4 regions of the Bradyrhizobium sp. TM233 genome follow, and region 4 is predicted to be linked to each of the others. Evidence: predicted binding sites of a transcription regulator. Region 4 holds the regulator's gene; each other region holds the start of a gene.

Region 1 (7,361 bases), on a different contig from region 4:
AATCTCGTCGTGGACGGCGGGATCTCGAACCGGGTGAATTTCTAGACGCGCGCTCCTGCCAGTTCCGTCATCCTGAGGTGTGAGACTTGCGATGCGGATGCATCGCAAGTCGAGCCTCGAAGGATGAACGGCCAAGCTGGCAGCCGGGCCGTCGCCCTTCGAGGGCCGCTGAAGAAGCGGCCACCTCAGGGTGACGGTGATAAATAGACCGTTGCACTACACCTTCAATGAAAATCCCGCGATGGCGGCAGGATGCGGACGTTGCGGGGGTGGCGGATTTTTTGCGCCGGCATGTCCGCAAGCGCGCGGGGGTCTTCGTTGAGCGGCTCGATCACCGTGGCGCCAGATGGCACCGGATGCTTGCGGCTCAGCGCGTCGTTGGCGAGGCCGACAAGATCGTGCGAGCGGTCGATCATGCGCTGGGCGATGAGATGCGTCACCTTCTCGGGGCTGCTCTGGATATAGCCGTGAACCTCGATGAGGCGCGCACCCATCACCTCTTTGCGGTACTGCTCCATGATTTTTGGCCACACCACGACATTGGCGATGCCGGTTTCGTCCTCCAGCGTCATGAACACGACGCCGCTGGCACTGCCCGGCCGTTGCCGCACCAGCACCACGCCGGCGCAGCGGACACGGCGGCGCTCGTTCTCGTGACTGACATCCTTGCAGGGGACGACGCGCTCGCGCGAAAACATATCGCGCAGGAATTCCATCGGGTGCCCTTTCAGCGATAGCCGGATGGTCTGGTAGTCCGCGACCACCTGCTCGGCGCGCGGCATCACAGGCAGCGGCTGTGCTTGCTCGTCCGGCTGCTCGCGCGCGGTCGCCGCCTCGAACAGCGGCAGAGCGACGTCGTCGGGCAGCCGCCGCACCTGCCACAGCGCCTCGCGGCGGTCGAGCCCGAGCGAGCGGAACGCGTCGGCATCCGCCAGCAGGATCAGCGCGCGCTTGGGCAGGCCGGTGTCGCGGGCAAAATCTTCGAGCGAGGTGAAGGAACGTCGGTTCCGGGCATTGACGATGCGGTCCGCCCAGTCTTCCTGAGTGACGTATACTTTGCCTTGCCGCTTCGTCTGCTCCTTCTTGAGGGCCTCCTCATCGGGATCGAGCCAATGAAAGCCGTCGATCTGGCGGAAGCCGAGGCGCACCGCGCAGTATTTTCCGCTACCCTCCTCCAGCGTGTTTTGCGCAAAACTGTAGGACACGTCGATGTCGCGGACCTCGACGCCGTTCTTGCGGGCGTCGCTGACGATCTGTGCGGGCGCATAAAAGCCCATCGGCTGCGAGTTCAGGAGGCCGCAGCAGAAGGCATCCGGGTGATAGTGCTTCAGCCATGACGAGATGTAGACGAGCTGCGCAAAACTCGCGGCATGGCTCTCGGGGAAGCCGTAAGAGCCAAACCCCTTGATCTGCTCGAAGCAATTTCTTGCGAATTGAGGATCGTAGCCCCGGCGGATCATGTTGCCGGTCATCTTGTCTTCGAAATTGCCTATGGTCCCGACGTTGCGGAACGTTGCCATGGCGCGCCGTAATCCGTTGGCCTCTTCCGAAGTAAACCCTGCGGCCACGATCGCAATCCGCATGGCCTGCTCCTGGAACAGGGGCACACCCAATGTCTTGTGCAGCACCTTATAGAGTTCGTCCGGCTCTCCAAACTCAGGCGACGGAGCCGGATAATTTTCCTTCTCCTCACCATTCCGCCGCCGCAGATACGGATGCACCATGTCGCCCTGGATCGGCCCGGGGCGCACGATCGCGACTTCGATGACGAGGTCGTAGAAGGTCCGCGGCTTCAGGCGCGGCAGCATGTTCATCTGCGCGCGGCTCTCGACCTGGAACACGCCGAGCGATTCTCCTCGCTGCAGCATCTGATAAACTTCGTCGTCATCTTTCGACTTGATATCCGCAAGCTCGTAACGTTTCCCCTTGTGGTCTGCAATCAGATCAAAACATTTGCGGATGCAGGTCAGCATGCCCAGCGCCAGCACGTCGACCTTCATCATGTTGAGCGCGTCGACGTCGTCCTTGTCCCATTCAATAAAAGTGCGGTCGTCCATCGCGGCGTTGCCGATGGGGACATAGGTGTCGAGCCGGTCTTGCGTCAGCACATAGCCGCCGACATGCTGGGAGAGATGGCGCGGGAATTCGATCAGCTCGGCCGCAAGCTCGACCGCGAGGTTGATCATGGGATTGTTGGGATCGAGCCCGGCCTGCCTGACCTGCATGTCGTTGAGGCCCTTGCCCCAGCTGCCCCAGACGGTGTCGGCCAGCGCGGCGGTGACGTCCTCGGTCAGGCCCAGCGCCTTGCCGACGTCGCGGATAGCGCTGCGCGGGCGATAGTGGATGACGGTGGCGATGATCGCGGCGCGATGGCGGCCGTAGCGGCGATAGACATATTGCATCACCTCCTCGCGCCGCGAATGCTCGAAATCGACGTCGATGTCGGGCGGCTCCAGCCGCTCCTTGGAGATGAAGCGCTCGAACAACAGATCGACCTTGGTCGGGTCGACCGAGGTGATGCCGAGCACGTAGCACACGGCCGAGTTCGCCGCCGACCCACGCCCCTGGCACAGGATGTTCTGGCTGCGCGCGTAGTGCACGATGTCGTGCACGGTGAGGAAGTAATGCGCGTATTTCAGCTCGGCGATCAGCGCGAGCTCTTTCTTGAGCGTCGCGCGCAGCTTTGCGTCAATGTTCTCGATGCCACCAAAATATTTGTCGACGCCCGCCCAGGTCAAATCCTCCAGATGCCCTTGCGCGGTCTTGCCCGGCGGCACCGGCTCATCCGGATACTGGTATTTGAGCTGGTCGAGCGTAAATTCGATGCGATCGGCAAACCGCATGGTTTCCGCGATTGCCCCGGGGAAGTCGCGGAACAGCCGCGCCATTTCTCGCGGTGTTTTCAGAAACCGCTCGGCATTGGCTTCCAGCTTCTTTCCGACCGCCTCGATCGTGGTCTTTTCCCGAATGCAGGTCAGCACATCCTGAAGCGGACGGCGGCCGGGATCGTGATAGAGCACCTCGTTGGTCGCGAGCAGCGGCACTTTTGCTTTGGCTGCGAGATCATCCAGCTGTGCCAGCCGGCGCCGGTCGTCGCCACGATAGATCAGGCTCGCCGCCAGCCATACGCCCTCGGCGCGGCTTGCCCTGAGCTTTGAAAGCACATCCAGCGCCTGCGCCGGCTCGAAACGATACGGCAGCGTCAGGACCAGGAGCTGGCCTTCCGAGAATTCGAGGAGATCGGCGAAGGTGAGACGGCATTCGCCCTTCTCGATCCGCGTGATGTCGTCGCCGCGCTTGCCCCGGGTGAGGAGCTGACAGAGCCGGCCATAAGCGGCGCGGTCGCGCGGATAGACCAGAATGTCAGGCGTGCCGTCGATGAAAACGATACGCGCACCGATCAGCAGTTTCGGCTTGTGCAGCACCTTGTCATTGTCGAGCTCATTCCAGGCCCGCACCACGCCGGCGAGCGTGTTGTGGTCGGCGATGCCGATCGCGGGAATGCCGAGCCTGCTCGCCTGATGCACATAGGCGCGCGGATCCGAGCCGCCGCGCAGGAAGGAGAAATTGGTGGTGATGCCGATCTCGGCATAAGCGGGCGTGTTCATGCGAAGAGACCGTGGACATACCATTTCGCGGGAATGGACTCGCCCGCATCGTCAATCAGCTCGTCGTAGAGCCCGTCGCGAAAGATCCAGAACCGCAGGCCTTCGGCGTCCTCAATGCGGAAATAATCCCGCGTCAGTTGCCTGCCGTCCTGCCGCCACCATTCCATGGCGATGCGCTCGGGCCCTTCGACCCGCACCACCGCATGCTTCGCGCGCCGCCAGGTGAATTGATGCGGCGGACCGTCCGGCACGGTCGCGAACGGTACCGTGACCAGTTCCGGCTTGTCGAATAGCCTTAGGGGGCGCAGCGGCGGCTCGCTTTTGGTCCGCGCCGGCCATTCGGCCTGCAGGGCGGCGGCGAGATGATGCTGCGCCGGGGCGGCCAGCACGGCGCATTCGGGGATATGAGTATCCTCAGGCAGGTGCACGACGACGCGCTTTCCGCCGATGCGCGCGGCGATGCGGTCGATCAGGGCGGCAAGCTCGTCATTGTCGTGGACATGGGCGTCGAGATCGCGCTGCTCCTGCACCACGATCTCGGTGCGGCTCGCCGACAGGCGCACCATGTCGAAGCCGAAACCGGGATCGAGGGGATCGGCGAGCGCATCGAGGCGCTCGCGAAACAGCCGGTCGATCACGGCGCTTCGCGTCACCGGCCGCCCGGTCTCGACCATGATCGCGCGCACCACGCCGTCGGTGCGGAAAAACGCGGCTTCCAGCCGGCGGGCGCCCTTGCCCTGCTTCTCCATGGAGGCAATCAGCGTATCGGCGAGCCGCGACAACGTCATGGCGATCATGGTGTCGGTCGCGATCGGCTCGGCGAAACGCTTCTCGACGATGTAATCGGGCAACGGCTTGCGCGGATTGATCGGCGCATCGCCCTGCCCCAGCGCATGCGCGAGCAGCGTGGAGAACCGCGCTCCGAACCGCGCCGTGATCTCGCTCGGTGAGCGCGCGGCGACGTCGCCGATGGTCTTGAGGCCGGCGCGGCGCAGGCCGGTGGTGATGGCTTCGCCCGCACCGAGCGCGGACACCGGAAATTGGCTGATCGCCGCCGCCTCCCCGCCATCGGCAACGATGCTGCCCGAGGCCTGCCGCGTCAGCGTGCGCGCGCAGACCGAGGTGCCGGCGATCGCCGCGCCGACGGCAAAGCCCTGGCGGGCGAGCGCACGAACCAGCGTCGTTAGCAGCGCAGCTTCGCCGCCGAACAGATGCGCGCAGCCGGTGATGTCCAGGAACAGCCCGTGCGGCGGATCGAGCGCCACCAGCGGCGTGAAGCGGTCGCACCAGTCGGCGATGTCGCTGAGCGTCTTCGCATCGGCCACGACATCGGCGTCGAAGACTTTCAAGTCCGGGCACATCGCCCGCGCATTGGCCAGGGGCTGGCCTATGTACAGGCCGAGGCGCTCGGCGGCCTCGTCCAGCGCATGGATCACCAGCGCATTGTTCTCCTTGATGACGACGATGCTCGGCTCATTATTGGTTTTACCCAGCCCGGCGCTGCCAAAGAACCGCTGGATCCGGTCGATGGGCAGGCGTGGCAGCCACAGGCTGAGAATACGTCGACGGTTCACTGAACTGGCACTCATCACACTTCCATTCCATGATCCACCGGCCGCACGGGCCATGACGATTGCGTAACAACTCGGCATCGAAGCGCGGCGCGCCCCAGGCACTCCATGCCGGCCCCGGTGGTGAATGCGCGGCGCGCAGCATCCACCGTGTCTCCGCCGTCGAAGGCAGCGGCTGCGCCGCCATCCGCAGCATCAGGCCGGTGACGCCGGAGCCTTGCGCGGCCAGCGTCAGCTTGCGGCTCGCCACGAGATCGAACTGCCTGGTCTCGCCCCAGAGCTCGAGCACGACGGCGCCCAGCGCATCGCAGGCAAGCGCATCAGCCGAGGTGCGCAGCGCGCTCTCGACATCGGCGGCGCGCACCATCACCACGCGGCGCGGATCGAGGCCGAGCTCGGCGAGCCCGCTCATCGACAGCGCGCCTGCCTCTATCACTGAAAAATCCTGCCGCACCCACAGCAGCGGCCGCTGCGCCGAGACGCGCCCGGCAAGCCCCATGACGAAGCCGGTCGCGGCCGTCCCCTGAGACCCAGCGCAAAACACCTCGTGGATCGCCGCGCGCGCGAGCCCGCCCTTCAGCGCGTCGTCGGCTTCGCTGTGACCGAGCGCGACGCGATCGTGCGGATGCACGACCGCCGCCGTCTCGATGCGCTCGATCTGGCCGCGCAAGGTCGCAAGCGCGCTGATGCGTGCGCCGCTCATGTCGCCGCTCCTTCAGGGGTGATTGCCGATGGCTCTCAAAAAGAGAACCAGCGGCTGGCTCATTTGTTCATGATATGTTCTAATATAAAGCTAACGGCGCGCGGAGAGTCAATCGAATTGGCGCGCAACTGGATTCATGAGCTGAATCAAAGGGATTCCAAGATGGACGTACAACGCAAACTGGAAATCCTGGCGGACGCCGCCAAATACGACGCGTCCTGCGCCTCCAGCGGCACGGAGAAGCGGGATTCCAGCGACGGCAAGGGCATGGGCTCGACCGCGCCCGGGATGGGCATCTGCCATTCCTACGCGCCGGATGGACGCTGCATCTCACTGCTCAAGGTGCTGCTGACCAACGCCTGCAATTACGATTGCCTCTATTGCGTCAACCGCGCCTCCTCCAACGTGCCGCGCGCCCGCTTCACCGTCGACGAGGTGGTGAAGCTCACGCTCGACTTCTACCGGCGCAACTACATCGAGGGACTGTTTCTCTCCTCCGGCATCATCCGCAGCCCCGACTACACCATGGAGCAGGTGGTGAGCGTCGCGCGAAAGCTGCGCGAGGAGCATCACTTCCGCGGCTATATTCATCTCAAGACCATTCCCGAGGCCGACGATGCGCTGATCGCGGAAGCCGGCAAATACGCCGATCGTCTCTCCATCAACATCGAGATGCCCGAGGAGACGAGCCTGCAGCAATTCGCGCCGGAGAAGGACGTGCGCGCGATCCGCCGCACCATGGGCCGGCTGCGGCTGAAGCTGGACGAGGCCGAGGAAGGCCGCAGCGCGAAGACCAGGGCAAAGCCGCAGCGCTTCGCGCCGGCGGGCCAAAGCACGCAGATGATCGTCGGTGCTGATGCTGCCTCCGACCACACCATTCTCCACACCAGCGCCAATCTCTACGGCGCCTACCGCCTGCGGCGCGTCTATTACTCCGCCTTCAGCCCGATCCCAGATGCGAGCCGCTCTTTGCCTCTGGTGCAGCCGCCGCTGCTGCGCGAGCACCGGCTCTACCAGGCCGACTGGCTGATGCGATTCTACGGTTTCGACGTTGCGGAGATCGTCGACGACAGCGCGATGCTGCCGCTCGACATCGATCCGAAACTCGCCTGGGCGCTGCGCCATCGCGACCGCTTCCCGCTCGACGTCAACCGCGCCAGCCGCGAGGAGCTGCTGCGCGTGCCGGGCTTCGGCACCAAGGCGGTCGAGCGCATCATCGCAACGCGGCGCACCACCACGATCCGCCTCTCTGATCTGGCGCGGCTGCACGTACCCCGCAACAAGGCGCTGCCGTTCATCGTCCTCAGCGACCACCGCCCCTCACCGCATCGCCTCGATGCGGCCGGGCTGATCGAACGCTTCAAGCCGAAGGCAACGCAATTGGGGTTTGGCTTCTGATGCAGTACATCACCCTCGATCATGAAACCGATTTCGACGGCTGGCGCAAAGCCGCGCGCAGCCTCGTGCTTCATCATGTGC
Region 2 (7,361 bases), 120 kb from region 4:
CGGCCGTTCTGCCGAGATCAATGCCGGCCTCGGCGACACCTACTTCACGAGAATCCGTGGCTTCGGCGACATCAAGGGCCGTCTCGGCTATTCCACCGGTCCCGCTCTCTTGTTCGTCAGCGGCGGCGCTGCAGTCGGCGACATTCAGCACCGCTACGATGGCATCCCCGGAAACGTCTTCATCCAGAACAACACCCGCTGGGGTTGGACCGTCGGCGCCGGCGCGGAATACATGTTCGCTCCGAACTGGTCGGCCAAGGTCGAATACAACTATATCGATTTCGGCAAGAGCACGATCCAGTACTCCGCCGTGCCCACCAATCGCTCCGAGTGGACCGATACCGTTCACACGGTCAAGGCAGGTGTGAACTATCACTTCAACTGGGGTGCGCCGGTCGCCGCGCGCTACTGATATCTATCTGACATCATTGAAGTCTAAGGCCGGCCTCGCGCCGGCCTTTTTCGTTTGGCGCGACACGAACCGGAGGCAATGAGTCAGTAACCATCACCTTTTCGACCGCTGTGGCTTTTCGGAGACACAACTTGCGGCTTTGGTGGTGTAAGTACGGCGTCAGTTGGGCCGTTGAGTCCGCTGCCCTTCCGGGAACGGAAGGCAACAACAGAAACTGGGACTGGGATTAGTTGAAATGAAGAAGGTTTTGTTGGCTTCGGCCTGTCTGTTCGCTCTCGCTGCGCCCGCCTCGGCGGCCGATCTCGCAGCCCGCCCCTACACCAAGGCTCCGATCGCTCCGGCAGCGGCCGTCTACAACTGGACCGGCTTCTACCTCGGTATCGTCGGTGGCGGCGCCTGGGAAAACGCTTCCGGCGACCCGAAGATGAAGGGTGGCTTCGTCGGCGGCACCGCCGGCTACAACTGGCAGACCGGCAACGTCGTGTTCGGCATCGAGGCCGATGGCTCCTGGGCTGACGTCAGCGCCTCGGCGAGCGCTCTCGGCATCACCGTGTCGTCCAAGACCGACGCGCTCGGCACCGTCCGCGGCCGCATCGGCTGGGCCGTCAACAACGTGCTGTTCTACGGCACCGGTGGTTACGCCTGGATCGACAACAAGGTCAGCGTCAGCGCGCTCGGCGTGACCGTCTCCGACAGCAAGTTCCACTCGGGCTGGACCGTCGGCGCCGGCGTCGAGGCGTTCTTCGCTCCGCAGTGGTCGGTCAAGGGCGAGTACCTCTATCGCAGCCTCGGTGGCGAGACCTACTTCTCCGGTCTCGGCGCTCCGATCACCACCGGCACGCTCAACTTCCACACCGTGCAGGTCGGCGTGAACTACCACTTCGGCGCCCCGGTGGTTGCCAAGTACTGATCTGCGAAGTACTGATCACTACCGACGTCACATCGTCACGAAAGGCCGGCCTTGCGCCGGCCTTTTTGTTTTTGCGCCCCAACCCGCTCGCTCGCTAGCATTTTGCTGGAGATGTGGTGTCCGGGTGACACAACCTTTGGCTTTAATGGTGTAAAGCAATGACATTAGTCGGGTCATAGCTCCGCTGGCTCTTCCGCTTTCCGGAAGGTCAGAAAGAGAAACGGAACTGGGGAATGGATATGAAGAAGCTTTTGCTGGCTTCGGCCGGTTTGTTCGCACTCAGCGCGTTGGCACCGGCCTCGGCGGCCGATTTGGCGGCCCGCCCCTACACCAAGGCTCCAGTCGCACCGATCGCGATGTACAATTGGAGCGGTTTCTACATCGGTATCAACGGCGGCGGCGCCTCGAGCCGCAACTGCTGGGACGTCAACAACATCTTCGGTGTTGCGGGTCCGGACACGGCTGAAGGCTGTCACAATGCGACCGGCGGCGTCGTCGGCGGACAGGTCGGTTATCGCTGGCAGTCGGCCAACTGGGTGTTCGGTCTTGAAGCCCAGGGCGACTGGGCCAACCTGAAGGGCTCGAATACGAGCTTGGTGCTTGGGCCGCTGGTCAACCAGACCAAGATCGACGCGCTTGGCCTGTTCACCGGCCAGGTCGGCTATGCCTGGAACAACGTGCTCTGGTACGTGAAGGGTGGCGCGGCCGTCACGCACGCCAAATATAACGGCCTGGTGGGCGGCGTGGTGCTCGACAGCGCAAGCGAGACGCGCTGGGGTGGCGCGGTCGGCACCGGCATCGAATTCGGTTTCGCACCGAACTGGTCCGTGGCGATCGAATACGACCATCTGTTCATGGGCAAGCGCAACAACTCGTTCACGATCCTCGGCGTCAACGACCGTATCGACCGTATCAAGCAGGACGTCGACATGGGCACCGTTCGCCTCAACTACACCTTCGGCGGCCCCGTGGTCGCCCGGTATTGATCTGAAGTCCTGATCGCTATCGACGTCCCATCGTCACGAAAGGCCGGCCTTGCGCCGGCCTTTTTGTTTTCGCGGCACCTTGCCGCGCAGTTCCGCAAAGCAACTGCTGCCAGATGCCGCCAGCGCGCCAACATTCCGTTGACGATTCGCAAGTCCCACTGGAAATCCGTCTCCGTTCTTCCTACGTTCGCTGACAACCCCATCGGCGCCGATCCCGGTTCCGGGCGAGCGCGCCTTTATTATTGGCGCGGTCGCGCACCCATGGGATTCCTTGAGGGCAACTCGGATGGATGAAGTGATCAAGGCGAAGCGCCAACAACAGAACGCGGGCTCCAGCCTGCGCGCAATTACGATCCGTGGCGCGCGCGAGCACAACCTCAAGAACATCGACGTCGAGATTCCCCGCGACAAGCTGGTGGTGTTCACCGGCCTCTCCGGCTCCGGCAAATCCTCGCTCGCCTTCGACACCATCTACGCCGAGGGCCAGCGCCGCTACGTCGAATCGCTGTCGGCCTATGCGCGCCAGTTCCTGGAGATGATGCAGAAGCCTGACGTCGACCAGATCGACGGCCTGTCGCCGGCGATCTCGATCGAACAGAAGACGACCTCGAAGAACCCGCGCTCCACCGTCGGCACCGTCACCGAGATCTACGACTACATGCGGCTCTTGTGGGCGCGCGTCGGCGTGCCCTATTCGCCGGCCACGGGCCTGCCGATCGAAAGCCAGACCGTCTCGCAGATGGTCGACCGCGTGCTGGCGCTGCCCGAGGGCACCCGCCTGTATCTGCTCGCCCCCGTCGTGCGCGGCCGCAAGGGCGAGTACCGCAAGGAGCTCGCCGAATGGCTCAAGAAGGGCTTTCAGCGCGTCAAGATCGACGGCACCTTCCATGAGCTCAGCGAGGCGCCGACGCTCGACAAGAAATTCCCGCACGACATCGACGTCGTGGTCGACCGCATCGTGGTGCGCGCCGACATCGGCCAGCGCCTCGCCGAGAGCTTTGAGACCGCGCTGAAGCTCGCCGAGGGTCTTGCCGTCGTCGAGTTCGCCGACGCGCCGGCGGCAGCTCCCGCCGAGGAAAAGAAGAAGACCGCCAAGATCCACGACAAGAGCGGACCCGAGCGCATCCTGTTCTCGGAAAAGTTCGCCTGCCCGGTCTCCGGCTTCACCATTCCCGAGGTCGAGCCGCGCCTGTTCTCGTTCAACAATCCCTACGGCGCGTGTCCTGCCTGCGGCGGCCTCGGCGTCGAGCAGCATGTCGACGAAGATCTCGTCATCCCCGACAAGGAGCTCGCGATCGGCAAGGGCGCGATCGCGCCCTGGGCCAAGTCGTCGTCGCCCTATTACGTGCAGACGCTGACCGCGCTCGGCAAGCACTACAAGTTCACGCTGACCACCAAGTGGAAGGACCTGGCCAAGAAGACGAAAGACGCCATCCTCCACGGCTCCGGCGAGGACGAGATCAAGTTCTCCTACGAGGACGGGGTGCGCTCCTACGACACCAAGAAGCCGTTCGAAGGCGTCATCACCAACATCAACCGCCGCTATCGCGAGACCGAGAGCGAGTGGGCGCGCGAGGAGCTCGCCAAGTATTTCCACGACGTGCCCTGCGAGGGCTGCAAGGGCTTTCGGCTCAAGCCTGAGGCGCTCTGCGTCAAGATCGGCGGCAAGCATATCGGCGAGATTTCCGAGCTATCCGTGAAGGGCGCCGGTGCATGGTTCGAGACCGTGCCTGCGGCGCTGAACGCGCAGCAGAACGAGATCGCGGGCCGCATCCTGAAGGAGATCCGCGAGCGCCTCACCTTCCTGCTCGACGTCGGCCTCAACTACCTCACCCTCTCCCGCTCCTCCGGCACGCTCTCCGGCGGCGAGAGCCAGCGCATCCGCCTGGCCTCGCAGATCGGCTCGGGGCTGACCGGCGTGCTCTACGTGCTGGACGAGCCCTCGATCGGCCTGCACCAGCGCGACAACGCGCGCCTGCTCGACACCCTCAAGCGGCTGCGCGACCTCGGCAACACCGTGATCGTGGTCGAGCATGACGAGGACGCCATCCTGCTCGCCGACCACGTGCTCGACATCGGCCCCGGCGCCGGCATGCATGGCGGCAACATCATTGCCGAAGGCACGCCCGCCGAGATCATGCGCAATCCGAAATCGCTGACCGGCAAGTACCTGACCGGCGAGCTCGAGGTCGAGGTGCCGGAGCGGCGGCCGCCGAACCATCGCCGCACCATCAAGGTGGTGAATGCGCGCGGCAACAATCTCAAGAACGTCACCGCCGAAATTCCGCTCGGCCTGTTCACCGCCGTCACCGGCGTGTCCGGCGGCGGCAAGTCGACGCTGCTGATCGACACGCTCTACAAGGCCATCGCCCGCAAGCTGAACAATGCCAGCGAGGGTGCCGCCCCGCACGACCGTATTGAGGGCCTCGAGCACATCGACAAGATCATCGACATCGACCAGTCGCCGATCGGCCGCACGCCGCGCTCCAACCCCGCGACCTATACCGGCGCCTTCACGCCGATCCGCGAATGGTTCGCCGGCCTGCCCGAGTCCAAGGCGCGCGGTTACGAGCCCGGCCGCTTCTCCTTCAACGTCAAGGGCGGCCGCTGCGAAGCGTGCCAGGGCGACGGCGTCATCAAGATCGAGATGCACTTCCTGCCCGACGTCTACGTCACCTGCGACGTCTGCAAGGGCAAGCGCTACAACCGCGAGACGCTGGAGGTCCTGTTCAAGGGCAAGTCCATCGCCGACGTGCTCGACATGACCGTCGAGGAAGCCGCCGAGTTCTTCAAGGCGGTGCCGCGCGTGCGCGAGACTTTTCAGACCCTGCACCGCGTCGGCCTCGACTACATCCATGTCGGTCAGCAAGCGACGACGCTCTCGGGCGGCGAAGCCCAGCGCGTCAAGCTCGCCAAGGAATTGTCAAAACGCGCCACCGGCCGCACGCTCTACATCCTGGACGAGCCCACCACCGGCCTGCACTTCCACGACGTCAAGAAGCTGCTGGAGGTGCTGCACGAGCTGGTCGCGCAGGGCAACACGGTCGTCGTCATCGAGCACAATCTCGAAGTCATCAAGACCGCCGACTGGGTCATCGACCTAGGCCCCGAAGGCGGCGACGGCGGCGGCGAGATCGTGGCCTGGGGCCCGCCGGAAGACATCGCCAAGGCGCCGCGCAGCTATACGGGCAAGTTTCTGGAGCCGGTGCTGAAGAAGGCGAGGAAGCCGAAGCGAAGGAGCACGAGCCAGGCGGCGGAGTAGCAGCCTCTCCCCCGGCTTCCCATTATGTCATTTGCTCGTCGCCGGGGCCAAGAACTCCGGCGGCACTGTATCGGTCAGCCAGACCCCATTGTCGGCGCGATAGAACTTGAAACCGCGCGCATACATGCCGCCGGCATCGACCTTGAAGATGTGGGGCTTGCCATGGCGCTGCCCCACTTGCCGCGCGGTCTCCTCATCGGAGGACAGGTGCACTTGTTGGCGCGCCTGCGGTTTCAAGCCCTCCGCGAGGATCGCTTCGACAAATCGCGTCGCCGTCCCGTGGTAGAGGACTGAGGGCGGTTCTTGGGGTGGCAAGCCGAGCTCCACCGATACAGAGTGCCCTTGGGCGGCCCGGATCTTCAGTCCGTCGGCTGATAGCGAAAATCGCTTCTTGTCGCTGCTTGCGACGACGCCGAGCAGGTCAGCTCGGTCAAACATCGTCCCTGTTGCATTGGCTTTCTCAAGCAATTCGTCAATATTGACCCAGCCCTCGGCACTGAGCGTCAAGCCGATCTCATCGGGCTTGTGTCGCAGCACGAAGCTCAAGAACTTGCTAAGTTGAATCTGATCGACCGGCATCTTTGTCTTCCTGCTTCCGTCTTGTACATCCGGCCACTTAGCTCGACCAGACTCCCCTTCTCCATGCCCTACACCCTCGCCATCTTCGATCTCGACGGCACGCTGGCCGACAGCTTTCCGTGGTTCCTGCGCACCGTCAACGACATCGCGGACCGCTTCGGCTTTCGCCGGGTCCGGGATGAGGACGTCGAGCGACTGCGGCACGCCTCGACGCGCGAGATCCTCAGCCACCTTGAAGTACCCTTGTGGAAGCTACCGGCAATCGCGCGGCATGCGCGGCGGCTGAAGGGAGAGGCAGCTAGCGAGATCCCGCTGTTTGCGGGGGGCGAGACCATGCTGCGGACGCTGGCGGACGACGGCGTGCAGCTCGCGCTGGTGACGTCGGACAGCGAGGCCAATGCGCGCGAAAAACTTGGCGAGGCCGCCGCGCTGTTTTCGCATTTCGACTGCTCGGCATCGCTGTTCGGCAAGCCCGCGAAATTCCGCCGCGTCATCCGCCGCGCCGGCGTGGAGCCAAACCAGGTCATCGCGATCGGCGACGAGGTCCGTGACATCGAGGCAGCGCGCGCGGTGGGCATTGCCTGCGGCGCGGTGTGCTGGGGCTATGCGGCCCCGGCGGCGCTGCGGGCGCACGGGCCGGATCATGTGTTCGAGCGGATGGAGGAGATTGCTCCGACGCTGGCTCGGTCTCGTAGGGTGGGTTAGCGTCAGCGTAACCCACCACTTTCTGTCTCCACGGAAACCAAAGAGGTGGGTTACGCCTTCCGACTGCGCTTTTGCGCAGCCGCAAAGCTAACCCACCCTACGCGGCCCTACTCCGTCCTGCGCAAAAACGCGCCGAACGCGCGCGGGCCGTCGCCGGTCTTGATCTCGCCGATCACCTTCAGATCAGTCGCGTCGATGATATCAAGCGTGTTGCTCTCCCAGCACGCGACGATGACGCGCTTGCCGTCGGCGGTCGCAGCGATGCCTTCGGGATAGTCGCCGACATTGATGCGCTTCACCGGCTTGAGGGTGGCAACGTCGAACACGCTGACGGTGCCGCCATATTGGTCGGTGACGAAGCCCCGGCCCAGCGTCAGCGCCACCGCATAAGGGCGCATGCCAACCGGCACGCGGCCGACCTCGCGGCCAGCGGCAATGTCGATCACGGAGACGTCGTCGGAGCCGACATTGGCGGTGTAGGCGCGCTTGCCCTCGGCATCGATGGTG
Region 3 (7,361 bases), on a different contig from region 4:
CGTGGTCACCAGCTCGGCATGGGCCGCCGGCGACAATTTTCGATAGTCCGGGACCTGGCAGGCCTCCCACAGCCGCTCCACGGCCGCCTTGCCATGCGCGACATCGCGCACCTCGGCGTCGCGGGCGGCGTGGTCGAGCACGCGCATGTCCTCGGCGACGGGCGCGCGCGTCAGCGCCTCATGGCCGGGGGCGAGGTTCAGGGACACCTGGAGCGCGCCGAGCGAGGAGAAATCCAGCCTGGCGTTGCGCCATTGCAGCATCTTCACGGGATCGAAGGTGTGGTTCTGCAGCGCGTTGACGAGCTCGGGCTCGAACGGCGCGCAGCGGCCGGTGGTGCCGAAAGTGCCGTTGCGCGTGGCGCGGCCGGCGCGCCCCGCAATCTGCGCGAATTCGGACGGCGTCAGCCGGCGGAACTGGTAGCCGTCGAACTTGCGGTCGGAGGCGAAGGCGACGTGGTCGACGTCGAGATTGAGGCCCATGCCGACGGCGTCGGTGGCGACGAGATAATCGACATCGCCGTTCTGGAACATCGCCACCTGCGCATTGCGGGTGCGTGGGCTGAGCGAGCCCAGCACCACGGCGGCGCCGCCATGCTGGCGGCGGATCAGCTCGGCGATGGCGTAGACCTCATCGGCCGAGAACGCGACGATGGCGGTGCGGCGCGGCTGGCGCGTGATCTTGCGGTCGCCGGCGAATTCCAGCTGCGACAGGCGCGGCCGCGTGATCATGGAGACGCCCGGCAACAGCCGCTCGATGATCGGGCGCATGGTGGCGGCGCCCAAGAGCAGCGTCTCGTCGCGGCCGCGGCGGTTGAGGATGCGATCGGTGAAGACGTGGCCGCGTTCGAGATCGCTAGCGATCTGGACCTCGTCGACGGCGAGGAAGGAGACGTCGAGGTCGCGCGGCATCGCCTCGACGGTCGAGACCCAATAGCGCGGGCTCTTCGGCTTGATCTTCTCTTCGCCGGTGACCAGCGCGACCGCTTCGCTGCCGACCCGGCTCGCGATCTTGTTGTAGACCTCGCGCGCCAAGAGGCGCAGCGGCAGCCCGATCATGCCGGAAGGGTGCGCCAGCATCCGCTCGATGGCGAGATGGGTCTTGCCGGTGTTGGTCGGCCCGAGCACCGCAGTGACGCCGGCGCCAGGCACGCGATCGGACGGCGCGCGCTCGGAAGCGAAGGGGGAGGAGGAAAAGGGCATCTGGGGGATTAGGTAGTGGCTGATAGGGCGAATGTCAGTGCTGTCTGGGCGGGGGCGGGGCTCGGGGCTGATCCGCCCCCATCAGCCCGTCATCCTTCGAGGGCCGCTGAAGAAGCGGCCACCTCAGGGTGACGGGACGTGGCAGCGGAGCATCCGGCGCCTCCCCAAACCTCGCGCAACTGTCTCACTTTGCGACGCTTTTCCCGTTTGTCTTAAGCTTCGGAACGACTCTAGAACGAATCGCGGCCGAATCGCTGACTCCTCCTGGAGTCATGTTCCGTTCACGCAACATGTCGCGGGAGTCTTATTGGCTGCAACTAGATGGAGTTTTGCGCCGCCGTACAAGTGACCTTTCGATGGCGCAAACCCTTAAGTTGGGGACGGCGCGGAGTCGAATCAGAATCGGGGAGGAGTCAAATGGATTCCGGGAACCAGCCGCCGGGACCATTTTTTGCGAAAACAACCCCATGCACAGTATTTAAGTGGTTGAAATAATTGCATTTTCTTTTAGCTCAAATCCCGCCGTCATTCCGGGCGCGCCTCTTGGCGCGAACCCGGAATGACGCGGACAGAGGCGCGACAGCCCTACTGCGTCTTCGCCACCCTTGGCGGCTGGGCCGTGGTGATGAAGCTGGTCGCTTCCAGCATGGCCGGCCCCAAGGGGGTCGGCACTTTCAGCCAGAACGGGACCAGGACGCGGGTGCCGGCGACGGGGGCGAAGGCGATCTCGATGTTGCGTTGGGCGGCGAGGTATTTGATCACGGGGCGGTCGGGGATGTAGCCGGCGACGGGCACGAAATAGAGCGAACAGACCACCACCGGGCCGTGATAGCCCTTCTCCGCCTTCACGTTCTCCATGCGCTTGAAATCGAGCTTGAGATCGTAGCGCATGCGGCCGTCGAACACCGGGGCCGAGTTGTGGCAGGCCTCCGGCGTAACAGGGTCGCCATTGCCGGGCACGCGCAGCAGCGAGGCCGTCATGGGGTCCCAGACGCCGCGGCGGTGCGCGTCGGTGACGACGATACGGTCGGGATCGACCGGCGGCTCCGGCAGAATGGCAAAATCCTTCACATTGCCCTTGTCGAGCGTGATGCGGATCTCTTCGGTCTTCTTCGAGGTGGTGGTGGAGGCCTGATAGCCGGTCGCCACCAGCGCGCCGTTGACGATGCGCCCTTGGCTGGCGCCGGTGCCGGACCCGCCCGTGAACGACTTCAGCAGCCCCGAGGTGCCGCCCGCAGCCGCTGCCGAGAACACATCGTCCTGGATGTCGATATTCCAGCCGCCCTTGCCGACGGGAATGCCGGCCAGCGAGGCCTCATATTGCGCCTCGAGCTTGCCCTGCGCCGCCGCCGGCACCGCGCCCCAGGCCACAGCCAGACCGCAAAGCGCCGCCAGCCAGCCGGCAAGGCGCGGGCGGACTGAGCGCTGTTCTGGCGCAAAAGGGGACGTTGTGAGCACGAAACAATCCAATCGGGGCGCGACGGTTGTTACTTAAGCCAAAAACCGCGGCGAGCAATGTGTCGGAGCGTGTCGAACCGGGAACTCCACCGGAGTCTTCAGGCGCGAATACGCCCTTTATGTGATGGTAAGGCGCGACAAACATTGCCGTTTTGGTGATTGAGGGGTAGCCGCGGGCTCTAAAACCTCTCCCGCTTGCGGGAGAGGTCGCGCGAAGCGCGGGTGAGGGCTTTCTTCCTCTGGGGGCACCTTCCGTGATAACGACGGCCCCTTCGCGCGCCTCCGCCGGGGCGCGGCCCCAAAAGACCGTCCAAAACCTTGACTGCCCGCCCCTTCCCCCCTATACGTCCGCCCGCTCCCTGCAAGGACGAAGAATTAGCCCCCGTGGCGCCCAGAATGGCGGCCGCACTCGTTAGGGGTTCGAAACTTAAGGATTTCTACCATGTCTCGCCGCTGCGAACTGACGGCCAAGGGCCCCCTCGTCGGCCACAAGGTCAGCCACTCCAACATCAAGACCAAGCGCCGCTTCCTGCCGAACCTCGTCAACGTGACGTTCATCAGCGAAGCCCTGGAGCGCAACGTGCGCCTGCGCGTCTCCACCAACGCGGTCAAGAGCGTCGACCACAATGGCGGTCTCGACGCTTTCCTGCTCAAGGCCAAGGCCGACCTTCTGTCGCCCCGCGCCCTCGAGCTGAAGCGCGCCATCCAGAAAAAGGTCGGCCCGACGGCCGCACCGGCGAAGAAGGCCAGCTAAGTCTTTCCAGAATTGGGCGGGGGCTAGGTTGCGTCGCGTGGCGTAGGCTTAGCCGGTAAGAGTTTTGCGGGACGGCCGGATCGGAAGATCCGGCCGTTTTTGTTTGTTTACTTCCCTCGAATTAAGCTCCGCACCGCGCAAGGTAATCCCGACGCCGGATCCCTTGTCCCTCAAAAATCATTCCCTGGAGAATTGCTTTGAAGAGATCAATGGCCGCGCTGGTGATCGGTAACTCGAGCTATCCAGACGGAAACGACCTGAAGAACCCGGTCAACGATGCAGCCGATCTTGGCGCCAAGTTGAAAGGCTACGGCTTTGAGGTCACCGTTGCCTTAGACTGCACCGCCAAGGAGATGGATAAGCAGATCAAGACGTTCCGAACATTCATAGAAACCCATGAAGTCGCGCTCTTCTTCTTTGCCGGGCATGGGATGCAGATTGAAGGCACCAACTACTTAATTGCAATTGATACAGACATGGAAACCGAGGACGACGCGAAACACAGCTCGCTCTCATTAGACAAAGTTGTCGATGCCCTGGCGAAGTCGAACTCTGCTACGAGAATCATAATTCTCGATGCGTGTCGAAGCAATCCTTGGGAGCGCAAGTGGCATCGCAGCCCTGGGGTGCGAGGTCTCGCGTCCGTCTATGCCCCGAAGGGCACGATCATCGGATTTGCTACGTCGCCGGGGGAAGTAGCCTACGACGGCGAAGGACGGAATGGCACCTATACCGCAGCTCTCTTGGACCATATTGACGCGGCCGACTGCTCGATCGAAACAATGTTCAAGCGCGTCCGAAATACGGTTGCCGCCGCAAGCAAGGGACGGCAAACGTCTTGGGAACACACATCACTCTCGGGCGAGTTCTACTTCAATCTTAGCCTCGGCAAACTTATAGACGACTATGACGATACCGCTCTCGCAGATCGCCTCTTCGTCATCGATCCGGCGATAACGTCTCACCAAATCATTTCTGGCTTAAAAACTCATAATTGGTACTCACAAAACTCGGCACTTCGTCTGCTAGATAAGACGTCCGTGCAGACGATGGAAAAGAACAGCCTCTTCGTGATTGGCCGGAATATCTATCAAGCGGCATGCGGAAGCGCGCGCGATTCGATCTACTTCTTGCAAAACTTCGTAAGCACGACGAACGGCTATGCCGTCGACAAACGCAAGGCGATCCTGGATGGCATGCTTTTCGAGATCTATTTCGACAGCAACGGAAAGTTGCGTAGCGCTGTAAAGAGCCGCCACTTCGATGAAGTCTTTGAACTGCAGAGACATTCGGCGCTTGCAGATAGCTTCGATTTTATCGCAAGAGCACTGACGGCTACTTCCAGTGACTTTTATGCAGTGCCCGGGAAGGACCATGATCTCGCGGTGACAATATCGACAAAGGATGATCCAGCCGGAACTCTCGTCGACGCCATTTATATTGGCGGCATCAACGCCCTTCGAATTAACGATGAATGGGCGAGCTCGCCGATTCGTTACTCGCGAACATATCGGTCAGATCTAATCGATACGCTCAGGGAGGAGCTATATCTGCCAACGCGACTACTCAAAGTCACTTTCACTCCCAAAGATATCCATTCAGAGGAGCAAATAATGATTCAACGCCACTGGACTGTTCGTAAACCGACGACGTCCTAGCAGCGGACCAGAAGACGCGTTCGACGCAATCGAGGGCAACTATTGCCCTTCCTAAACTTCGCACTCCAGTTCGATGGCGCTACTCAAACCAAGTCAGTTATCGCGGCCCTCCAAGATCCTACTATACTCGCCCCGGTAGCATCACCCGGAGGCGCATCCCGTAGATCACGCGCACACGACCGACCACAAGCCCGAGCTGAAAAACCTCGTCATCTGCTGCAGCCTCAGAGATTGAATGCTTGCTGAGTTCGGTTCGCCTTCTTCAAGCGGTCGGGCAGCGAAATTTTCCGAGCAAGATCGTCCAGAGTTTCGTCATCGCAACTGCTGAGAAGATCGACCAGCTCGTTCTCACTTCTGAAGTTGTAGAATTGTTTTTCGGGAGCGACGTAGACGACGACCGGCTTTTTTCGCGCGGCGAGCCACAGCATGTTCTGGACCGAGCCGGGACTCTTCCCGTCCCACAGGACAAAGCCGAGATCGGCGGCCCTAGCCATCTCTCGATCCTTTTGGGCGTAAAAATCCCGTCCCTGCAACTTCGCGTCGGCAACGACGTTTCGGGTCGGCCAACTTCCGACGTTGTTCCGCGGCGCAGTTCCAACGAAATAGACCGTCACGTCGGAATAGCCCAACTCGTGCAGACATGACTGCATGGCCTTGTCTGCACCATTGGCATCGCCAGTGATGATCGTCAGCCCATTCTGGACCATATTTTCCAGCCGGCTGCGAACCTCATTGCCGATACGGGCAATCTTTCGAGAGCCGGACAGAAAAACGGTGGTCATCGATTGCTTCTCGTTTTGGTCATCGTCAAGACGGAGACCTGCGCTGCCTCGCCTTGCTTATACAGCAAATCGGTCGCGACGCGTAGCGTAGAACCCGAGCGGTAGAGATCGTCGATCAACAGTACTTTCCTGCCTTTGAACTTTCCTTGGGAGGTGTCCAATTCTAGGGCTTCATCGAGGAGTTCCTTGCGCGCGATCGGGTCGGTGATGCCCTTCAGTTCCTCGGAGCCGCTGTTGGTGAGCGCGCCCTTCACCACAGCTACTTTGCGCCTTGCACCAAGCGCCTCCGCGATCAGCTCGACCGGCTGGACAGGACGGTTCTTCTTCGTCGGCGGAATGGGAATGATGAAATCAAACCCTTCAATTCCCTTGATATCGTCGAGTAGCGTAACAATCTGCTGAACCTTGGACTTATCGCCCTTGTACTTGAGCTGATACACAAGCTCGCCCATCTCACTGCGGGTATTGTCAAATCGATCATGACCGGACTCATCCGTCCCGAGGTGGGTGCTCGATACGGTATGTAGATCGAAGGCCTTGCCCGACGTCCAGTTGCCATCCAGGTTGATAGCCATATGCCCCCTCCACTAGCTGTGATGGAGCATATGGTACTATCAATCTCCGGATGCAGTCGGCATTTCTGCCAAAGGCAGGCGCTTCCACTCCGTTTCGGCCATGCTTGCCCCGGTCGCACCACCCGGAGGCACGTCTACGATCCAGGCGGCGGCACGGTGGCGGGCCCGACTGGGAGGTCAACGTCAGCCTGGGGGCCAGGGCTCGCCGCCGGCTAAGACAATGAAGGGATCGCTGCTCCGCGCAGCCTCCCCCTACCCCCGAAAATCAATGCTCCGCAGCACGATCCCCGGTGGCGTCCCTTCGAACTCCGTCGCCTGATACTTCCGGCCCGCGCAGGCTTCGATGCGCTCGCGCAGGCGGGTGAACTGGGCTTCGCGCTCATTGGGGCGGGCGCGGGGGCCGCGCTCGAGGTCGTCCATGGCGGAGGTCGAGATCGCGCAGGCGAATTCCTTCGCGCCGTCCTGCATCGAGAACTGGACGATGCCGCGGTCCTGGTCGTGGCCGATGAAGCGGCTGGTGGTGAGCGTCATGGGGTTACTCCTGTACTGCGCGCGTCCCGGCCTGGTGCGCAATTGCGCACGGGGGGCCGGGACCTATGACCCGGTCGGCTTGATCAAACACGCCGTGGCACGAGCATCTGCAACAACTCAATTCCGTGGCTACGGGTCCCGGATCTGCGCTTCGCTTGTCCGGGACGACACCTGTGTAGCGGCCGCCTTCAGCCGTCGCCGTTGAGCCTTGCGAAATCGTCGAACAGGGCGGCCACCAGCGCGCGGTGGCGGGTGTCCTCGCTGGGCAGGCTCGCGGCGTAGAGGTTGAGCAGATAGCGGGCCTTCACCGCGGCTTCCGGCCACGACATCGCCGGCACCGTCAGCATGCGGCTTTCGAGATCGGCCTCGCGCTCGCGCAGCTCGCGGACATTGTTCTCGACCT
Region 4 (7,361 bases):
TGGTCGGCGGCCGCAGCGCTGGTGGCGGCTGCGTTCTATCTGCTCTTGTCTGGCGCAGAGGTCGCGACGCAACGTTCGTTCTTCATGACGGCGGTGGTGCTGATCGCCGTGATGGTCGATCGCCGCGCCATCACCTTCCGTACGCTCGCGGTGGCGGCGCTGATCGTGCTCGCGGTCGCGCCGGAAGCGCTTGTGCATCCGAGTTTCCAGATGTCCTTTGCCGCGACGCTGGGTCTCGTCGCACTGGTACAGATCGGCATGCCGAACCTGTTTGCCTCACCCGATCATTCGGCGACCGCGCGCGTCGCGATGTGGGGCGGCCGCGAGATCGCGATGCTGTTCCTGGCCTCGTTGATCGCGGGGCTTGCGACCACGCCCTACGCCGCCTTCCACTTCCACCGCGTCACGCCCTACGGCGTGCTCGCCAATCTCGGCGCGATGCCGGTGGTCTCGGCGCTGGTGATGCCGGCGGGGCTGCTGGGCCTGCTCGCGGCGCCGTTCGGGGTCGACGGCGTGTTCTGGTGGCTGATGGGGATCGGGATCGACTGGATGGTCGCGGTCTCGCGCTGGGTGGCGGCATTGCCGGGTGCGGTCGGCCGTATCCCGGCGTTCGGCATCGCGCCGCTGATCGCAGCGAGCCTGGGGATCATCGTGATGGGCCTGTTGCGCACGCCGTTGCGCTGGTGCGGTGCCATGGTGCTGCTGGTTTCCATCGGCTGGGGGCTGTCGGTGCGGCAGCCCGATATCCTGATTGCCGGGGATGGCGCGAGCGTCGCGGTGCGGGGCGGGGACGGGCGTTTGCATCTGATCAGGGCGGGCAAGGACAATTTCCTGCTCAAGGAGTGGTTGGCTGCCGACGCCGATCCGCGCGATGCCGGCAGTAGCGCGCTGGCGAGCGGCATATCGTGCGACGAGTCGGGCTGCGTGACGCCGCTCGCGGACGGACGGCTGGTCGCGCTGGCCTCGCGCATCGACGCGTTGGCGGACGATTGCAGCCGGGCCGCGCTGGTGGTGACGTCAAGGCCCGTGCCGCCCGATTGTGCGGCGATGGTAGTGGATCGGCAGCGGCTCGTTCGCCAGGGCGCGCTGGCCCTGACGCAGCGTGGCGACGGCTTTTCGGTTCAGGCGGTGAGGGCGAGGGGCACCAACCGTCCGTGGTTACCGGCCGGTGCCGGCGAAGGTGATTTCGACGGCAGCCTTGCGCCGAAGGCGGCTCCCCGCAACCGCGACGCAACGCCATCGGAGACCGACTTGCAGGCCGACGATTGACGCGGTCGATTACAGATACCAGGCCAGCACGGCTTCGAGCCTTGCGTTGCCGATGACCGGCAGGGCCACCATCCGGTTCAGCCCGGCTGCGCAGGCCTCGGATCCGGCGATCGAGCCGTCATGGGTGAGATCGTCGTTGAGCGCCGGCATGCCAGTGGCCCAGGCGCCGCCGATGCTGCCTTCGCCTCGGGCGATGAGTTTGGTCGCATAGAGCGCGGCAAGGTCGGTGTGCGCGCTGCAATCGCCGGCGCGAAAGACCAGCGCGGAACGTGCCTCGTTCGGAACCCAGATCTCGAAGCGTCGCGCAATCGGCGTTGCCTGCGCGGAGAGGAATGTCAGAACCCAGGTTTGGTCGGTGCCGGTTCGGTAGGGCACGCCGACCCCCAGATTGATCCCGACCTTGGCGGCGTCCTCCCAGCGCAGGAAGCTCTTGGCGTCGTGCAGGTCCTTGATGATCAGCGGCAGGCCCGCCTTCCAGGTGCGTCCGGGCAGGCCGAAGCCGCGAGGAAACCTGGTGTGGCGGGAGTTGAATTCGAACATGTCCGCTGCGCCGTAATAGCCGTCGACGAGGCCCATCTCGTGGGAGAGATCAGGATCGTTGTGCCAGAGTTCGATCGCGCCGACATGCGCCTCGTCGTCGCCGCAGAACAGCACCATCACGGCTTGCAGGAATTCGCCTGCAAACACCGGCACCGCCACGCCGCAGGTGAGGCCGGCCGCGACGGCCTGCTCGGTCCGCTTGAAATAGGAGTTGGCGAATTTCGTGAGGATGACGGGATGGCCGGAGGCCCAGGCCTTGCCTGGAAGCCCCTCGTCATATCCGAAGTGCAGCTCTTCGCTGACGGCCTTGAACGCGGACAGCCCTTCGTCGTAGAGGCCACCGCCGAATTCCAGCCGCATGCGCGTCCGGTCAGGCACCCAGAGTTCAACGACGCGAATGAAGGTTTTCATCGAGCGTGTCCGCCGCCTCAAACCACGACAGCATCGGTCATTTGGCTGCGGAGCGGAGGTTCAAAATTCAGGCAGGACGGCCCAAACTTCGTGCGGCGACGAGGTGCGGCGGCGGCGGCGCTCACCGATCGAATTTCGTGAAACAAAAACCCACCGGGCTCGCCGGCATCGGCCGGCGACGGCATTTCAATCCTGGCCCCGGACCCGCCGGGCCGGAGGGCGTCAGCCGATCGGCAGTCGCGTGACCGTCGGGCGACTGTCGGCGATGATCTGCGGCCTGTGCTCGCGCTCGCCGATCGGCAGGGTCACCGGCAGTTGCAGCACGGTTGCGCGCTGGCCCTCGACGAGCTGCGTCACCAGCACGGATTTGCCGTCCGGGAATTCGATCGCATCATGATGGCGATCGGGAATGTGCGGATCGATCTTGCCGAACTTGCCGACGCGGGAGTTGACGGTGCGCGTCCAGATCCAGCGGTTGTCGTAACGGACGTTGTCGGCGAAGGCGAGCTCCGTTCCCGGCAGCAGGCAGACCGCGACCGAGAGATCGGCTTCGGAGGCGAAGCCGCGCGTCGAGGTGCCGCGGAATGTTGTCGTGACGATCGTCTCGCCGACTTCTGCGGGGCGCGTCGCGACGGCATGCAGGCTATAGTCACACATCGGGTGCTCCTCATTGCAGAGATAGCGACCCGCACCTCTTTTGGAGGCGCAGGCCTCTGTCAGAGTTGAAACACGCAACGCTCTGCTTCGTTGTAGGCAAATCTGCGGCTGGGATCCGCGAGCCCCGATCACATTATCTTTTCCATCTTTTCCGAATTCGATAGGAACAAAGCCGGCCTCCGTGCATTTGGGAGGCGCGCATCAAACGACCGGCGAGAGACCCGCCTGTATCGCCAACTCGGCTGCGATGGCTACGCGACTGCATTGCGGTCGTCGCGCGCTCGCGGCCGTGTCTTGGCCGACATGGCGATGCGATTGCGCGACAACGGCTTGCGATGCTGAGGAGCCATCAGCGTTGCTGCGGCTGCGCTCAAACGATCTGGCGCATTGGGCTGTCCCCCCTCGAACTCGAAAGGCCGCGAAGCGATGTTGCTTCGCAGCGGCCTGCCGAGGATGTCGCGAAAGGAGGGGGCCGGATAATCTGTGCAGAACCAGAAAGACTATCCAGCCGGAGCGGACCATCATCCGCTCCAATCTCTGATCGGCGAGGCCGATCGAAGGCGCGCGCGAGGCGCCGAGTACTTCCGGTATCAGTACTTCCGGTATCAGTACTTGCGGTAAAGCCCGATCAGCTTGCCCTGAATCTTCACGCGGTTCGGCGGCAGGATGCGCACCTCGTAAGCGGCATTGGCGGGCTCCAGCGCGATCGAGGCGCCGCGGCGACGGAAGCGCTTGAGCGTGGCTTCCTCGTCGTCGATCAGCGCCACAACGATGTCGCCGGTATCGGCGCTCTCGTTGCGCTGGATCAGCGCCATGTCGCCGTCGAGGATGCCGGCCTCGACCATGGAATCGCCGCGCACTTCGAGCGCGTAATGTTCGCCGGAGCCGAGCATGTCGGGCGGCACGCTGATGGTGTGGCTGCGGGTCTGCAATGCCTCGATCGGGGTGCCGGCCGCGATGCGGCCCATCACCGGCACCGCAACGGGCCGCTCGCCCTCGTCTGCGGACGGGCTGGAGCTCGCGCGTACCTTGCCGAGATTGCCTTCGATGACGCTTGGCGTGAAGCCGCGTCGGTTGCCGGCGGCAGCCTGGAGCTCGGGTAGCTTGATCACTTCGATGGCCCGGGCGCGGTTGGGCAGGCGGCGGATGAAGCCGCGCTCCTCGAGCGCGGTGATCAGGCGATGGATGCCTGATTTCGAGCGCAGGTCGAGCGCATCCTTCATCTCGTCGAAGGACGGCGGCACGCCGCTTTCCTTCAAGCGTTCGCTGATGAACCGCAGAAGCTCGTATTGTTTGCGCGTTAACATCTCGACCAAAGTCCCCCGGTTGATGTCGTTCGATTCCGAGACGATGAATTCAGCGATAAGCCACTGCATGCTCGAAACAAATCATGAACGGACACTATATGTTCGATATGTGTTCCGCAACTGCTTAATTTACCGTGAACAGAACGAAACTCACGGAATGCGTGTGGCCGCGCAGTTCAGACGGGGAGCCTTAGCATCTCGCAGGGGCTGCCGGCCTCGGCCTTCGGCGCAAACGGTGCGCGCACGAGAAGTACCTGTGCTGCAGCAAGATTCGCAAGCAGAGAGGAGTCTTGATGGCTGACGGGAAGGGCGACGAGGGTGCCGTCGTCGCGCAGCTCCAGGCGCGCGCGCAGATAATCCTCGCGCTGGTCGTTGGCGCCGAGATCGCGGCCCAGTACGGCGCGCTCGCGAAGATGATGAACAACCGAACGGCCCGACAGTGCCCGAATCAGCGGCACCATGAACAGGAAGGCGCACACGTAGGACGATACGGGATTGCCGGGCAGGCCGATGACGCCCATCGCCCCTAGCCGTCCGTGCATCATCGGCTTGCCGGGCCGCATCGCGATCTTCCAGAACGCCATCGCGATGCCTTCGTCCTTGAGCGCCTGCTGGACCAGATCGTGGTCGCCGACCGATGCGCCCCCGGTCGTGATCAGGATGTCGGCGCCGCTTTCGCGCGCGCGGCGGATGCCGGCGGTGGTGGCCTCCAGCGTATCGGCGGCAACACCGAGGTCGATGGTCTCGGCGCCCTCGCTGCGGGCGAGCGCGTGCAGGGCGTAGCCGTTGGAATAGACGATCTGGCCGTGCCCGGGTGTGGTGCCCGGCATCACCAGTTCGTCGCCAGTGGCAAGGATCGCGACCCTCGGGCGGCGGCAAACGGCGAGATGCGGGTGATTCATGCCGGCGGCGAGGGCGAGATCGCGCTCTGTCAGACGGGTTCCCTTGCGCAGGAGGACGTCACCCTCGCGGAAATCGACGCCGGCGGGGCGGATGTGGCGACCCACGATCGCGGCTTCCTTGATCGTTATTTGCTTGCCTTCGGCGATCGTGTCCTCCTGGATCACGACTGCATCCGCGCCGTCGGGAACGACACCGCCAGTGAAGATCCGCACGGCTTCGCCGGCGCCGACCCTTCCCGTGAACGGACGGCCCGCTGCGACCTCACCGATCATCGTCAGCCTGGAATCGATGGTCGCCGCGTCGGCCGCGCGCACGGCATAGCCGTCCATCGCCGACATCGCCTGGGGCGGTTGGGTGCGCCGCGCAGCGACGTCATGGGCGAGCACGCGATGGTAGGCTTCGTCGAGCGAAACCATCTCTGCAGGCAGCGGCTCTGCACCCGCCAGCACCGCAGCAAGGGCGTCGGAAACCGGCATCAAGGCCACGGCGAAACTCCTGCTCGGCACGTTCGGACGAAATGTTCCGACAGTCTTCTAGCCGAGCGCGGGGGCAGAGGCAAAATTGCGGAGCGGGCGCGATTTATCCTGCCGCTTCCCAGCCCAGTATGGAAGGCAGATTCAGGCCTGGTGTGGCATGATCCAGAGAACGAGACAGATGGGCAGGAGGGTGGCCATGGCGAGGACGAGAATGACGAGCGCCACCGCCAGCATCGCTCAACTCCCGGTCGGCCGGTCCGGCCCGTCGTCCAGCGCGACGTCGGGAGCCTTCGGGCCTTGATCCCTGTCGGGCAGCGGATCGGCCTGGGATTTCAGGTCGGCGGCCTTGCTGATCAGCTTGGCGGAAAGGTCAGAATCCGAGGTGGTTCTCGCGAACTCTAACAGGAGAGAGGCTTGCTTGGTGAGATAGGTTTTGCCCAGCACGTCGATAAGTCCGTTGTAGAAGTCCCAGCGGACTCAAGAGTCCGGAAGGGGCCATTCCGTTCCCGGAACTCCGTACAAAAATGCACAAAGCGTTCTGGTTCCTATTTCGGGCAAAATTGGTTCCGGAAGACTTGCCCTCCGTTGGCGCCTCCCGCTCAGCGGAAATCGTCAGATGCCCAATGCCTTCAAGGCGTTTCCGACGTCGCGTGGCGACGTCACATGCACTGCCGTCAGTCCGCATGCCCGCGCGCCTTCGATGTTCTCGGCGAGATCGTCGAAGAACACGATACGCTCCGCGGGCACGCCGATCGCGGTGACGACGTGGTCGAAGGCTTCCGCGTCCGGTTTGCGCAGGCCGATGCTGGACGACAGATACAGCGCGCGAAAATGGCCGAGCAGTTCGCCATATTCCTTCGAGAAATAGTCGACATGCGGCCGGTTGGTGTTGGAGAAGGCGTAGAGCGGCATCTGCTTCGCCGCACGCGGCAGCAGCTCGGCGATGTCAGGCATCTCGCCGGCGAAGATCGCGTTCCAGCCTTCCAGGAACTGCGCGTCCGAAATGCCGATGCCGAGCGATGCACGCAGCGAGGCGAAATAATCCTCGTCGCTGATCTTGCCGACCTCGTGCAGACGGTAGGCCTCGTCACGCACATAGCGCGCGACGATGGATTCGGGCTGGCAGCCGGCATGGTCCGCCCAGCAGGCGATCGCCTTGGAGAAGTCGATGTCGAGCACCACGCGCCCGAGATCGAACAGCAGCGCATCCGCGCTGCCGGGAGTGAGCGAAGTCATTGCGTCCTTTTCATCAATATCGATACGGATCGTGGTCGAACAGCGGGAATGCACTGAACACGCTCGGTGCGTTGGTGGCGGTCGCCGGATGCAGGCAGGATCTGTCGACCTCGGCGAATGACGTGGCGCCCAAAAGGCCGAGGCAGCGCAGTACCTCGTCCTCCAGCAGCTCCAGCATCCGCGCGACGCCGGCCTCGCCAGCCGCCGCCAGCGCCCAGCATTGCAGCCGGCCGATGCCGACCATGTCCGCGCCCGCCGCGATCGCCTTGACGATGTCGGTGCCGCGACAGATGCCGCCGTCGACCATGATCTTGGCGCGGCCCTTCACGGCCTCGACGATCTCGGGCAACACATGCATGGCGCCGCGGCCATGGTCGAGCTGGCGGCCGCCATGGTTGGAGACGTAGATCCATTCGACACCGTGATCGACCGCGATCTGGGCGTCCTCGGCGGTGGCGATGCCCTTCAGGATCAGCGGAATCCGGAACTTGTCCTTGATCATCTTCACGGTCCGCCACTCCAGGCCCTTCTGGAAATCGCCGCCGGTGGCACGCAGGCGGCT

What was found. The regulator LexA, encoded in region 4, represses DNA repair genes until DNA is damaged. The targets are predictions, from matches to a motif close to TGTTCNNNNTGTGTTCNG.
Region 1: a site for LexA is predicted at 5,947-5,964, ahead of AABA86_RS16940 (ImuA family protein). Genes of this name have one in related genera too.
Region 2: a site for LexA is predicted at 2,482-2,499, ahead of uvrA (excinuclease ABC subunit UvrA). Genes of this name have one in related genera too.
Region 3: a site for LexA is predicted at 1,421-1,438, ahead of AABA86_RS27335 (helicase-related protein). Genes of this name have one in related genera too.

The regions. Positions count from the first base shown of each region.
Region 1 is NZ_BTIG01000007.1:489,071-496,431, forward strand. Features, by position in the region: gene AABA86_RS16925 (SDR family NAD(P)-dependent oxidoreductase) at 1-45, shown strand, start outside; gene AABA86_RS16930 (error-prone DNA polymerase) at 225-3,608, opposite strand; gene AABA86_RS16935 (Y-family DNA polymerase) at 3,605-5,197, opposite strand; gene AABA86_RS16940 (ImuA family protein) at 5,094-5,882, opposite strand; gene AABA86_RS16945 (putative DNA modification/repair radical SAM protein) at 6,045-7,280, shown strand; gene AABA86_RS16950 (UdgX family uracil-DNA binding protein) at 7,280-7,361, shown strand, end outside.
Region 2 is NZ_BTIG01000008.1:455,358-462,718, reverse strand. Features, by position in the region: gene AABA86_RS20245 (outer membrane protein) at 1-412, shown strand, start outside; gene AABA86_RS20240 (outer membrane protein) at 648-1,322, shown strand; gene AABA86_RS20235 (outer membrane protein) at 1,562-2,308, shown strand; gene uvrA (excinuclease ABC subunit UvrA) at 2,595-5,570, shown strand; gene AABA86_RS20225 (RNA 2'-phosphotransferase) at 5,598-6,149, opposite strand; gene AABA86_RS20220 (HAD family hydrolase) at 6,213-6,854, shown strand; gene AABA86_RS20215 (YVTN family beta-propeller repeat protein) at 6,962-7,361, opposite strand, start outside.
Region 3 is NZ_BTIG01000017.1:186,445-193,805, reverse strand. Features, by position in the region: gene AABA86_RS27335 (helicase-related protein) at 1-1,200, opposite strand, end outside; gene AABA86_RS27330 (DUF3108 domain-containing protein) at 1,786-2,595, opposite strand; gene rpmB (50S ribosomal protein L28) at 3,101-3,412, shown strand; gene AABA86_RS27320 (caspase family protein) at 3,622-5,070, shown strand; gene AABA86_RS27315 (hypothetical protein) at 5,295-5,852, opposite strand; gene AABA86_RS27310 (ComF family protein) at 5,849-6,427, opposite strand; gene AABA86_RS27305 (DUF1488 family protein) at 6,680-6,958, opposite strand; gene AABA86_RS27300 (hypothetical protein) at 7,147-7,361, opposite strand, start outside.
Region 4 is NZ_BTIG01000008.1:337,704-345,064, forward strand. Features, by position in the region: gene AABA86_RS19650 (ComEC/Rec2 family competence protein) at 1-1,269, shown strand, start outside; gene AABA86_RS19655 (GAF domain-containing protein) at 1,279-2,220, opposite strand; gene AABA86_RS19660 (hypothetical protein) at 2,443-2,877, opposite strand; gene lexA (transcriptional repressor LexA) at 3,483-4,184, opposite strand; gene AABA86_RS19670 (molybdopterin molybdotransferase MoeA) at 4,361-5,572, opposite strand; gene AABA86_RS19675 (hypothetical protein) at 5,801-6,007, opposite strand; gene AABA86_RS19680 (HAD-IA family hydrolase) at 6,176-6,799, opposite strand; gene AABA86_RS19685 (alpha-hydroxy acid oxidase) at 6,813-7,361, opposite strand, start outside.